DNA from 4 places in the Bradyrhizobium sp. 76 genome. Region 1 is predicted to be linked to each of the others. Evidence: predicted binding sites of a transcription regulator. Region 1 holds the regulator's gene; each other region holds the start of a gene.
What was found. Region 1 encodes LexA, which represses DNA repair genes until DNA is damaged. Its sites were predicted from a motif close to TGTTCNNNNTGTGTTCNG; they were not measured.
Positions count from the first base shown of each region.

Region 1 (3,195 bases):
GGCCAGATCGTCTATTCCAACGGCTACGCCCTGCACGCGCTCGCCCGCAGCGAAGGCGCCGAGACCATCGACCTCGGTATTGCCGCCGACACGCTGGAGGCCACCACCGCCGGCATCCGCCGCGCCCGTGAGAGCGGCGCCGACATCCTGATCACGACCGGAGGCGCATCGGTCGGCGACCACGATCTGGTCCAGCAGGCACTGCGGGACGAAGGCATCGCGATGGCGTTCTGGAAGATCGCGATGCGGCCAGGCAAGCCGATGATGCACGGGCGGCTCGGCGCAATGGGCGTGATCGGTCTGCCGGGCAATCCCGTGTCGTCCTACGTGTGCGCTTTCCTGTTCATGGTGCCGCTGATTCGTGCCCTGTCGGGCCGTTCAGTGATTCACCATCGCCGTGAGCGCGCCGTGCTCGGCCGCGACGTCAGCGCCAACGACCAGCGCGAGGACTATCTGCGCGCGCATCTGGAGGAGCGCGACGATGGCACACGCGTCGTTCTTCCCGTCAATCATCAGGACTCTTCGCTGCTTGCGAATCTCGCTGCAGCGCAGGTACTTCTCGTGCGCGCACCGTTCGCGCCGAAGGCCGAAGCCGGCACGGCTTGCGAAGTGTTGCGGCTCCCTGTCTGAGCGCCCCGGCAATGCGCGTTCCGCCAACTTTGCTCTGTTCACGGTAAATTAAGCAGTTGCGGAACATGTATCGAACATATAGTGTCCGTTCATGATTTGTTTCGAGCATGTAGCGGCATATTGCCGAATTCAGCGTCTCGGAATCGGACGACATCAACCGGGGGACTTTGGTCGAGATGTTAACGCGCAAACAATACGAGCTTCTGCGGTTCATCAGTGAACGTCTGAAGGAAAGCGGCGTACCGCCCTCCTTCGACGAGATGAAGGATGCGCTCGACCTGCGCTCGAAGTCGGGCATCCATCGCCTGATCACGGCGCTCGAGGAGCGTGGCTTTATCCGACGCCTGCCCAACCGCGCCCGTGCGATTGAAGTCATCAAGCTGCCGGAGCTCCAGGCAGCCGCAGGCAGCCGCCGCGGCTTCACGCCGAGCGTCATCGAGGGCAATCTCGGCAAGGTGCGCGCGAGCTCCAGCCTGCCCGCGGACGAGGGCGAACGTCCCGTCGCGGTGCCGGTGATGGGTCGCATCGCGGCCGGCACGCCGATCGAGGCGTTGCAGACCCGCAGCCATACTATCAGCGTACCGCCTGACATGCTCGGCTCGGGCGAGCATTACGCGCTCGAAGTGCGCGGTGATTCCATGGTCGAGGCCGGCATCCTTGACGGCGACATGGCGCTGATTCAGCGCAACGAGAGCGCCGATACAGGGGACATCGTGGTGGCGCTGATCGACGACGAGGAAGCGACGCTGAAGCGCTTCCGCCGTCGCGGCGCCTCGATCGCGCTCGAGCCCGCCAACGCGGCCTATGAGGTCCGCATCCTGCCGCCCAACCGGGTGAAGATTCAGGGCAAGCTGATCGGGCTTTACCGGAAGTACTGATACCGGGCGTCCTTGATACCGGGAGTACTTCATACCGGAGGTGCTTGGCGCCGCGTGCGCTTCCGATCGGCATCGCCGGTCAGGGATTGGAGCGGATCATCGTCCGCTCCGGCTGGGTAGTCTTTCTGGTTCTGCACAGACTATCCGGCCCCTCCTTCGGCGCTGGCTCCTCGCGACGCCCACGAAGCGGAACTGGTTCGCGGCGCAAGTGTTCGAGGAAACAGCGGCCAGCGATCAAGCTCGACCGTGGCAGTCAAGCCGGCGATATTCGCGCACGCGCCTCCCGAATGCATCGCAACTCGCTTTGTTCCTATTGAATTCGGGAAAGATAATGTGATCGCGGCTCGCGGAAACCAGCCGCAGATTTGCCCACAACCAAGCAGAGCTTCATGCTTCAACTCTGATAGAGGCCTGCGCCTCGATTAAGAGACGCGGGTTGCTATCCCAGCATGAGGAGCACCCGATGTGTGACTACAGCCTGCATGCCGTCGCGTCGCGCCCCGCCGAAGTCGGCGAGACGATCGTCACGACAAGCTTCCGCGGCACCTCGACGCGCGGCTTCGCCTCGGCAGCCGATCCGTCTGTTGCCGTCTGCCTGCTGCCGGGAACGGAGCTCGCCTTCGCCGACGACGTTCGCTACGACAATCGCTGGATCTGGACGCGCACCATCAATTCCCGCGTGGGCAAGTTCGGCAAGATCGATCCGCACGTTCCCGACCGCCATCACGACGCGATCGAATTCCCCGACGGCAAATATGTGCTGGTGACGCAGCTCGTCGAAGGCCAGCGCGCGACCGTGCTGCAACTGCCTGTGACCCAGCCGGTGACGGAGCGCGAGCACAAGGCGCAGGTCATCGTCGACAGGCAGCCGACCGTCACGCGCCTGCCGATCGGCTGACGCAGCCGGCTACGAGGTCGGAGGTCAAGATTGAATCGCCGTCGCCGGCCGTGGCCGGCGAGATGGCGCGGTTTGCGCCCAGTGAATCCGAGCAGATGCACCAATCCACTGCATTGCTCCGCACCGTCAGATCAATCGTCGGCCTGCAAGTCGGTCTCCGCCGGCGTTGCGTCCTTGATGCGGGGTGCGATCGCCTTGGGCGCAAGGCTGCCGTCGAAATCACCCTCGCCTGCGCCGGCTGGCAACGAGGGGCGGCTCGCGCCTCTCGCCCTCACCGCCTGAACCACAAAGCCGTCACCACGCTGCGTTAGCGCCAGCGCACTCTGGCTGGCGAGCCGTTGCCGATCGACCACCATCGCCGCGCAATCGGGCGGCGCGGGGCGTGTCGTCACCACCAGCGCGGCCCGACTACAATCGTCCGCGAGAGCGTCGACGCGCAGTGCCAGCGCGACCAACCTCCCGTCGGCCAGTGGCGTCACGCAGCCCGATTCGTCACAGGACACGCCATCGGCCAGCGAGGCTCTGCCGGCATCGCGCGGATCTGCGTCGGCAGCGAGCCACTCCTTGAGCAGAAAGCTGTCCTTGCTCGTCCTGATCAGGTGCAGATGTCCGTCCCTGCCCCGCACCGCGACGCTGGCGCCATCCCCGGCAATCAGGATGTCGGGCTGCCGCGCCGACAGTCCCCAGAGGATCGCTGCCAGCAGGACCAGGGCGCCGGACCAGCGTAGCGGCGTGCGCAACAAGCCTAGCACAATGATTCCCAGGCTCGCCGCGATCAGCGGCGTGATC
Region 1 is NZ_JADPIS010000015.1:610,246-613,440, reverse strand. It holds gene glp (gephyrin-like molybdotransferase Glp) at 1-630, shown strand, start outside; gene lexA (transcriptional repressor LexA) at 807-1,508, shown strand; gene IVB48_RS03825 (hypothetical protein) at 1,972-2,406, shown strand; gene IVB48_RS03820 (ComEC/Rec2 family competence protein) at 2,538-3,195, opposite strand, start outside.

Region 2 (3,195 bases), on a different contig from region 1:
ATGAAATCGGAATGAAAAACCCCGCTTGGAAGAACCAAGCGGGGAAAGGTTATTGGAGGCTGAGGTGCTGGGCTGCAACACCATAGCCAGGCGAACCTAGCCGGCTCAGCTTACGACAGCCTGACAAGGCTGCGGTGGCAGCGAAAGCCTGAGCGCGGCGGGCCGCAGACTGGCCCCGCACCGGTCCCAATTTCGACATCCGTTCGCACAACTCAGGACACAACCGCAGGCGAGATTTCGCAGCGACGGTGCTGCCATGGGGGAAACGTGGCGCACCGGCAACGGGGTGGCATCATGGACAACGTAGAGCGGTCATTCGCCGCCGCGACGGCGGCTGGCTTCGTCGTGCTGGTGATCGGCATCGGGTTGCTGGTTCTGCTATAGGCGGTGTTGGGTGCCGGGAGACGGCTCTGGGGGTGGAAAGGCCCATGCGCGCCTTTCAAAAACACGAAAACAACCCCATGCACAGTAGCCCGCCGGAAAATTCCGCCACTAAATCAATGGCTTGCTGGTAGTAATTGGATACCATATCGACTCGGACGCGCCTCCACGACCATCCGAATCCCGATTCCCGTGCCGATCTTTTTGAGATCAATGGCGCCGCTCCGGCCTCGTCGCTGGCGCGTTGCCGCTGGCGAACACCGCCGCCGCCTGCCCAGCCAGCCGGCCTGTCAGCTCCTAAGCCCTCGTCCCCGCGGCCTTAGTGAACCTCGATCGCGTCCAGCGGCAGATGGAGTTCGGCGGCACGCTCTTCGCGATCCTTCTTGCCGAACTCGTTTTCCTTGCGCTCGAACTTGCTCAGCTCCTCTCGCGCCGCCTCCAGCAGTGGAGTGCGCCGGCTCGTATCGTGATGCGTATTTTCCGTCATGATTGGAAGTCCCAGAGTTGCAGTCTCATCCAAGAGAAGGCCGCAGACCGCGAAAGGTTCGGTGCCGCAGGATTACCGAATTCTGGCGGCGTGCGGGTCATCCGTTTTTGATGCGCGTCAGCCAGAGCGTGCAAATTCCCAAAAGAACATATTGCGAACCTAGAACAAATAGGGCACATTGCTTTTATCGCCGCGCCGCCTCGCCAATCGTTTGTCCCTCACGCGAATCCTCGTCATAAGGAGCACGACCCGATGTCCACCACTGCCCTGCGTATCGTCGAAGGATCCTCCATGGACAAGAGTAAAGCTCTCGCCGCCGCGCTCTCCCAGATCGAGCGGCAGTTCGGCAAGGGCTCGGTGATGAAGCTGGGCAAGAACGACCGTTCGATGGATGTCGAGGCGATCTCGTCGGGCTCGTTGGGGCTCGATATCGCGCTCGGGATCGGCGGCCTGCCGAAGGGGCGCGTCGTGGAGATCTACGGGCCGGAATCCTCGGGCAAGACCACGCTGGCGCTGCACACGGTTGCGGAAGGGCAGAAGAAGGGCGGCATCTGCGCCTTCATCGACGCCGAGCACGCGCTCGACCCGGTCTATGCGCGCAAGCTGGGCGTCAACATCGACGAGCTCCTGATCTCCCAGCCGGACACCGGCGAGCAGGCGCTGGAAATCTGCGACACGCTGGTGCGCTCCGGCGCGGTCGACGTGCTGGTGATCGATTCGGTCGCGGCCCTGGTGCCGAAAGCCGAGCTCGAGGGCGAGATGGGCGACGCGCTGCCGGGCCTGCAGGCCCGTCTGATGAGCCAGGCGCTGCGCAAGCTGACGGCGTCCATCAACAAGTCCAATACCATGGTGATCTTCATCAACCAGATCCGCATGAAGATCGGTGTGATGTACGGCTCGCCGGAGACCACCACCGGCGGCAACGCGCTGAAATTCTACGCCTCCATCCGTCTCGACATCCGCCGCATCGGCGCGATCAAGGAGCGCGACGAGGTTGTCGGCAACACCACCCGCGTCAAGGTCGTGAAGAACAAGCTGGCCCCGCCCTTCAAGCAGGTCGAGTTCGACATCATGTACGGCGAGGGCGTCTCCAAGATGGGCGAGATCCTCGATCTCGGCGTCAAGGCCGGCATCGTCGAAAAGTCCGGCGCCTGGTTCTCCTATGACAGCCAGCGTCTTGGCCAGGGCCGCGAGAATTCGAAAGCATTCCTGAAGGCCAACCCCGACATCACCGCCAAGATCGAAACCTCGATCCGCCAGAACTCCGGCCTGATCGCCGAGCAGATTCTCGCCGGGAGCCCCGAGCGTGACGCCGACGGCGAGGAGCCGGCGGACGAGTAAGCTTCAACAGTAAAGTTTTTCGCGAGGAGCGGGCGCTGAGGACGTTGAGTTGCCGACGTCGTCAGTGCCCGTTTCGTTTTGCCTGGAGTATTTAGGCGATGAAGCGTGCGTTTCTGACGAGTTCGTCCGGCTTCGACCTCATGCGCTCGGGCCTTGCCGAAATCGTCATCCCCTTCACGTTCCGCTTTGTCGATGGGCCTCCGCCTCTTGACGAACTTGCAGTCTATGTCCCCGCCCGCTCGGGGGGAGCGGGTCCGGGGACGCACTGGTCGGACTTCGTTGGACGCCGGCCGTCGGCTGCCGAAGACCGCAGACATCTTTCGCTGGTCGAGTTCTGCCAATCCTACGACCTGGTCGAATTGTGGTTCGATCGGACCCCAAATGATCAGCTCCAGCTGATCTGGCTGCTCGAATATCTCCGCTCCCACCCAGAGACCGTGGCCAAGTCAAAGCTCCGACTGATTGCCTTCGATCTCATCTCACAGGAGGCGGCGAACATTAGTAAGTCGCTGTCCTACATTCCGGCTGTCGACATCACCTCGGATGAACTCGCAACGGCAAGGAAGGCTTGGCTGGCCTACGCCGCGCCGACGCCCGAGGCCTGTGTCGGCCTCGTTGACAACGATCTGAGTGCCCTGCCGATGCTGAAGCCGGCCTTGATCGACTTGCTGGCGGAGCTTCCGTCAACGGGGCTCGGCGCGACGGAAATGCGATTCCTCGAACTCATTGCACGGGGTTACGAACGGACGAATGCATTGTTCCATCTGCGTAGTCTTCGCCGTACGCGTGTTTTTAGCGAGTTTGAGCTGGGGTGGTTGCTGCACGGACTTGCGCTAGGTCCGAGACCCGCGATTGCCGGACTCGACGATGAACTGCGGAATATCCGCCGAGAGAATCTGAGGGACCGTGATGAGGCTTATCTGCGGAGCAGATTGTCGATAACGGAGTTTGGGAGGTCGGTGCTGGCGGGCAGGGAAGATTTCAGC
Region 2 is NZ_JADPIS010000059.1:312,882-316,076, reverse strand. It holds gene IVB48_RS13900 (DUF2798 domain-containing protein) at 1-4, shown strand, start outside; gene IVB48_RS13895 (hypothetical protein) at 701-868, opposite strand; gene recA (recombinase RecA) at 1,121-2,209, shown strand; gene IVB48_RS13885 (hypothetical protein) at 2,308-3,195, shown strand, end outside.
Region 2: recA (recombinase RecA) is a predicted target of LexA. The motif match lies at 1,029-1,046, and genes of this name have one in related genera.

Region 3 (3,195 bases), on a different contig from region 1:
CGCAGGACGGCAGCCCGGCGGCGAAGGCGGGCATCGAGGCGGGCGACGTCATCACCGCCGTCAATGGCACCGCGATCAAGGATTCCCGCGATCTCGCCCGCACCATCGCCACCCTGGCGCCGGGCACGTCTGTGAAGCTCGACGTCGTCCACAAGGGCGACAGCAAGACGGTGACACTGGCGCTCGGCGAGTTGCCGAACGAGCGGCAGGCCAGAGCCGACGAGGGCAAGTCGCAGCCGGATGCCGGCATGCCGCCGCGTCTCGGGCTCAGCCTGGCTCCGGCCGGCGACGTGCAGGGCGCCGGCCAGAAGGGCGTCGTCGTCACTGAAGTCGATCCGCAAGGGCCGGCCGCGCAACGCGGCATCCAGACCGGCGACGTCATCCTCAATGTGGGCGGCAAGGCTGTCGCCAATATCGGCGATGTCCGTTCGGAGCTGGCGCAGGCGAAATCGTCCGGCAAGCGCAGCGTGCTGCTGCAGGTCAGAAGCGCGCAGGCGACCCGTTTCGTCGCGGTGCCGCTCGCATAAGGCGAACGTCGATCGGCGCAACTCCAAAAGGGCGGCTCACGGGCCGCCTTTCCTGTTCGCCTTCAGGATTCCGGATGTCCGCCGATAACATTCTCGTTAACGGCAGTGAGGATGACCCGGTTCGTCCGAAAAAGCCGTGTTCGCTCATCACAATTCCGGGTCAGGTAGGGACTCGGCGGCAATGAAGCCGCCGGGACGATTGCAAGCGTGGAACTTCGAACTTGCCGCCGCTGAGCTGGACCGGTCGGCAATTCGTATTTGATCGGTGCCGACATGGATCGATTGAAGCTCTCGCTGAGGACTGCGCTGCTCGTGGCGCCATTCGTGCTGTGGGGCGGAATCGCTCTCGGGCGTGACGACGGCCGCTACGCGGACTCTCCCCTCAAGCCATGGTTCGACGGTCTGCGCAGCCATCTCGGTCCGTGCTGCTCAGATGCGGATGGGTTTGCCGTCGCCGATCCCGATTGGGACTCGCACAATGGACATTATCGCGTGCGGCTCGACGGCGAGTGGGTCGACGTCCCGGACGAAGCCGTGATCACCGAGCCGAACCGGGCCGGCCGCACCATGGTGTGGCCGGTGAAGACCGCGTTCGGCGTTTCGATCCGCTGCTTCATGCCGGGCAGCATGATCTGACGGAGGTCAGCGCGACCGTTTGGAGGATTTGCGCTTCGACGTCTTCTTCGAAGTCTTTCTCGAAGTCTTCTTGGATGTTTTCCGAGATGTCTTCTTTGACGTCTTCTTGGACGTCTTTCGCTTCGCGGCTTTCTTCGGGACCTTCTTGCCCTTCTTGCGCGCTTTCGACAGGCCGATCGCGATTGCCTGCTTGCGGCTCTTCACGCGTCCGCCTCGACCGCCCGGTCCGCTTTTCGCGGTACCCTTCTTGTAGCGCTTCATCTCGCCTTCGACGTCGCTGCCGGAGCTGCGCGAGTAGCGGCGCTTCTTTGCCTTGCGTGCCATGCATGTTCTCCCTTGGCCTGGAAAACAATCCGAGACAGGCATGGTTCCGAAAGCGCGCATGCACGTCCCGGATACGCGGCTTAGTCTAGAACGAATCCGCCAGCTCGATCTCGGCTTCCAGCACCTGAATGCGCCGTGCTGCCTCGCTGGAGGACAGATCCCGCGCATATTGCGCGGGCTGATACGCCTCTTCGCTCAGCCGTTTCAGCCGGAGGCCCTGCGCCCGCGTCATCTGCTCGGTGAGGAAAGTCTTGGCGGTGAGGAGAGTCTTGGCGTCGTATTTACCCTGAACCTGCATGTCGCTTCTCCCTTCTGAAATCGTGACTTGACTATATGTTCTTATTTTGTTCTAACAAGTCATGGACAACAGAATTAATGAAATTCGACGTAAAATCAGCGCCTTGAGGCTGGAAATGGCCGATATCGAGGCGTCCGTGCGTGAGCTCGTCGACCGCGATCGCGACTGCACAGAGAAGGCCCTGGCGCAGATGGATCTGCGCCGGAAAATCAATCTGCTGATCGGCGAATGGAAGGCTGCAGGTGGCGGCGATGTCCTGCCGAATGTCCGCGATAGGATGCGCCTTCGTTCCGCGAAGACATCAGGTAGTCCTCTGCGCGTGATCGCGCGCCGCTGAGAGCTTTGGGAGCGCACGGTGGAGGAAGACCCGGATGCGTACCGGATTCTAAAGCTGCGCGCCGAGATTCTCGAACTGGGCTCTGCGATCCGGCAGCTGCAACGGGAGGGGCTCGACGACGCCGCGGCCCAGCTCTTGATCGCGCGCAAGCGCGCACGACTCGATCATCTGGTGAGAGCTGATCCCGCCAGCGTCCATCCTGACATCCTGGGAAGCCATCGTAGCTGAAGCCTGCGCGCAACGCGGCCCGAGAAAAAGTTCGTTCGAACACCATAAGCAAAAAGGCCCCGCGATCGCGGGGCCTCTATGAGTTGGACGAACAAAAAGCTACTTGGTGTTGCTCATGCCGCCCTTGTTGTTCGTCATGGTGCCGCCCTGATCGGAGCCGGGACCGGAGCCGCCCTGACCGGAGGGATCAGCACCCTTGGAGGACTTGGTGTTGGCGCCTGTGGTGGTTTGCGACGATGACATCGAGGATCCGTGTTTTGCCTTGTGCGACTTGGCCTGCACGGCGAACGGTGCGGCGGCGAGGCCGGTGGCCAACATCACGGCAAGAGCGAGCTTGGTGGTCTTCATGTGCGGGAACTCCCTGAGTTGAATTGACGCAGGCAGCCAACTGCCATTCGTCGCAGGAGTTCCGAACAAAGAAGTTCCGGTAAATCTCGCATCCTTCAAGATTGCTTGTCCTCTGCGAGGATGAATACGACGCCGGTGAGTGTCGCCCCGATCGCGAACGTCGTCACCAATGTGAGGGCGAAAACGACAACGGCCTGGCTTCCGCCGTGATTCAGCAAATTGGCGACGGCTGGATTGGACAGCACGAGCAAGAGGCTGAAAGCGAGCCCTAAGGCTGCGCCCATCATGGCGTGCGTCATCAGCTTGACGAGCCCGCTCGGAGAGATCAGGTCCGACGACTTTTTCGCGCGCATGGAACTCTATCCCGATCTCGCAAGCAACGCCTGCGACACGCGCTGGTTCCACCCGCATGAAGGAATCATTATCGCCCGCTTCATCCGACGTTCATGCCGGTTGGGCGAGAATGACCGCGCAACACGGGAACATTCGATATGGGT
Region 3 is NZ_JADPIS010000035.1:526,844-530,038, reverse strand. It holds gene IVB48_RS10280 (Do family serine endopeptidase) at 1-527, shown strand, start outside; gene IVB48_RS10275 (hypothetical protein) at 801-1,163, shown strand; gene IVB48_RS10270 (DUF6496 domain-containing protein) at 1,170-1,487, opposite strand; gene IVB48_RS10265 (DUF3072 domain-containing protein) at 1,573-1,785, opposite strand; gene IVB48_RS10260 (hypothetical protein) at 1,901-2,122, shown strand; gene IVB48_RS10255 (hypothetical protein) at 2,141-2,350, shown strand; gene IVB48_RS10250 (hypothetical protein) at 2,450-2,698, opposite strand; gene IVB48_RS10245 (hypothetical protein) at 2,794-3,051, opposite strand; gene IVB48_RS10240 (hypothetical protein) at 3,190-3,195, shown strand, end outside.
Region 3: IVB48_RS10265 (DUF3072 domain-containing protein) is a predicted target of LexA. The motif match lies at 1,822-1,839, and genes of this name have one in related genera.

Region 4 (3,195 bases), on a different contig from region 1:
CCGCGCCAAGCGCTGACACCGGAAACCGGCTGATTGCCGCCGCCTCCCCGCCATCGGCAACGATGGTCCTTGAAGATTGCCGCGTCAGCGTGCGCGCGCAGACCGAGGTGCCGGCGATCGCCGCGCTGACGGCAAAGCCCTGGCGATCGAGGGCACGGACAAGGGTTTGCAACAGCGCAGCCTCGCCGCCGAACAGATGCGCGCAGCCGGTGATGTCGAGGAACAGCCCGTGCGGCGGATCGAGTGCCACCAGCGGCGTGAAACGATCGCACCAGTCGGCGATGTCGCCGATCGTCTTGGCATCGGCCACGGCATCGGCGTCGAACACCTTTAAATCAGGACACATCGCCCGGGCATTGGCCAGAGGCTGGCCGATATGCAGACCGAGGCGCTCGGCCGCCTCGTCCAGCGCATGGATCACCAACGCGTTGCTGTCCTTGGCAACGACGATGCTGGGCGCATTATTTTCATGCAGTCCGACGTTGCCGAAGAACCGCTGGATCCGATCGATGGGCAGGCGCGGCAGCCACAGGCTGAGGATACGCCGACGATTCAGAGAACTGGCACTCATCACATTTCCATTCCATGATCCACCGCCCGCACGGGCCATGACGATTGCGCAGGAGCTCGGCATCGAAACGCGGCGCCCCCCAAGCGCTCCACATCGCGCCCGGCGGCGAATGCGCCGCGCGCAGCATCCATCTGGTCTCGGCGGTTGAGGGTAAAGGTTGCGCGGCCATCCGCAGCAACAGGCCGGTGACACCGGAAGATTGCGCAGCCAGCGTCAGCTTGCGGCTCGCCACCAGATCGAACTGCCTCGTCTCGCCCCAGAGCTCGAGCACGACGGCACCCAGCGCGTCGCAGGCGAGCGCATCGGCCGACGTGCGCAACGCACTCTCCACGTCGGCGGCGCGCACCATCACCATGCGGCGCGGATCGAGACCGATCTCGGTGAGCCCGCTCATCGACAGCGCACCGGTTTCAATTTCTGAAAAATCCTGCCGCACCCACAGCAGCGGTTTTCGCGCCGTCATCCGCCCCGCAAGTCCGGTGACAAAGCCCGTCGCGGCCGCGCCCTGACGCCCCTCGCAAAATACCTCGTGGATTGCCGCGCGCGCGAGCCCGCCCTTTAGCGCGTTGTCGGCCTCGCGATGGCCGAGCGCGACACGGTCGCGATGATGCACGACCTCCGCCGTCTCGATGCGCTCGATCTGGCCGCGCAAGGCTGCAAGCGCGCTGATGCGTGCGCCGCTCATGGTCGCCGCTCCTTGAAGGGGTGATTGCCGTGGCTCTCAAAAAGAGAACCAACGGCTGGCTCAATTGTTCATGGTATGTTCTAATATAAAGCTAACGCCGCCTGGAGAGTCAATCGAATTGGCACTCTTCGGGATTCATCAGCTGAATCAAAGGGATTCCAATATGGACGTGCAACGCAAGCTGGAAATCCTGGCGGACGCCGCCAAGTACGACGCGTCCTGCGCCTCCAGCGGCACCGAGAGACGGGATTCCAGCGACGGCAAGGGCATGGGATCGACCGCGCCCGGCATGGGCATTTGCCATTCCTACGCGCCGGACGGCCGCTGCATCTCGCTGCTCAAGGTGCTGCTGACCAACGCCTGCAATTACGACTGCCTCTATTGCGTCAACCGCGCCTCCTCCAACGTGCCGCGTGCCCGCTTCACCATCGACGAAGTCGTCAAGCTGACGCTCGACTTCTACCGGCGCAATTACATCGAAGGACTGTTTCTCTCCTCCGGCATCATCCGCAACCCCGACTACACCATGGAGCAGGTGGTGAGCGTCGCGCGCAAACTGCGCGAGGAGCATCACTTCCGCGGCTACATCCATCTCAAGACGATCCCGGAGGCCGACGATACATTGATCTCCGAGGCCGGCAAATATGCCGACCGTCTCTCCATCAACATCGAGATGCCGCAGGAGACGAGCCTGCAGCAATTCGCGCCCGAGAAAGACGTGCGCGCGATCCGCCGCACCATGGGTCGGCTGCGGCTGAAGCTCGACGAGGCCGAGGAAAGCCGCAACGCGAAGACGAAAGCCAAGCCGCAGCGCTTCGCGCCGGCCGGCCAAAGCACGCAGATGATCGTCGGCGCCGACGCGGCCTCCGACCACACCATCCTCCACACCAGCGCCAATCTCTACGGTTCATACAGACTGAGGCGCGTCTATTATTCCGCGTTCAGCCCGATCCCCGATGCCAGCCGCGCGCTGCCTCTGCGCGCGCCGCCCTTGCTGCGCGAGCACCGACTCTACCAGGCCGACTGGCTGATGCGGTTCTACGGTTTTGATGTCGGCGAGATCGTCGACGACAGTGCGATGCTGCCGCTCGACATCGATCCAAAACTCGCCTGGGCGCTACGTCACCGCGACCGTTTCCCGCTCGACGTCAACCGCGCCAGCCGCGAGGAATTGTTGCGCGTGCCGGGCTTCGGCACCAAGGCGGTCGAGCGCATCATCGCGGCGCGCCGCACGACCACGATCCGCGTCGCCGACCTCGCGCGGCTGCATGTGCCCCGCAACAAGGCGCTGCCGTTCATCGTCCTCAGCGACCACCGTCCCGCGCCGCACCGCCTCGACGAGGCACGGCTGATCGAACGGTTCAAGCCGAAGGCCACACAACTGGGATTTGGCTTCTGATGCAATACATCACCCTCGAGAACGAAACCGATTTCGATGGCTGGCGCAAAGCCGCGCGTAGCCTCGTGCTTCACCAAATGAAACCGGCCGATGTCATCTGGGCCGTGCCGGGCGGCGAAGCGGAGCTGTTCGCGACGCCGTCGTCGTCTCCGCTGCCGGCGGCTGGCGACGGCACCTTCAACGTGCCTGCAAAATTCGTCGAGCTCGCCAAGGCCGCGATCCTGCATCGCGATCCCGAGCGTTTCGCGATCCTCTATCGCCTGCTGTTTCGGCTGAAGGACAATCACGATCTCATCGAGGTCGCGACCGATCTCGATGTCGCGCAAGTCACGGCCATGGCAAAGGCGGTCTATCGCGACGAGCACAAGATGCACGCCTTCGTGCGCTTCCGCGAGATCGGCAGGGAACGCGAAGCACATTACGTTGCCTGGTTCGAGCCAGAGCATCATATCGTCGAGCTCGCCGCGCCGTTCTTCGCCCGGCGCTTTGCCGACATGCCATGGTCGATCCTGACGCCGGACCTCTGCGCACATTGGGATG
Region 4 is NZ_JADPIS010000035.1:76,221-79,415, forward strand. It holds gene IVB48_RS08230 (DNA polymerase Y family protein) at 1-571, opposite strand, end outside; gene IVB48_RS08235 (DNA repair protein) at 468-1,256, opposite strand; gene IVB48_RS08240 (putative DNA modification/repair radical SAM protein) at 1,420-2,655, shown strand; gene IVB48_RS08245 (UdgX family uracil-DNA binding protein) at 2,655-3,195, shown strand, end outside.
Region 4: IVB48_RS08235 (DNA repair protein) is a predicted target of LexA. The motif match lies at 1,322-1,339, and genes of this name have one in related genera.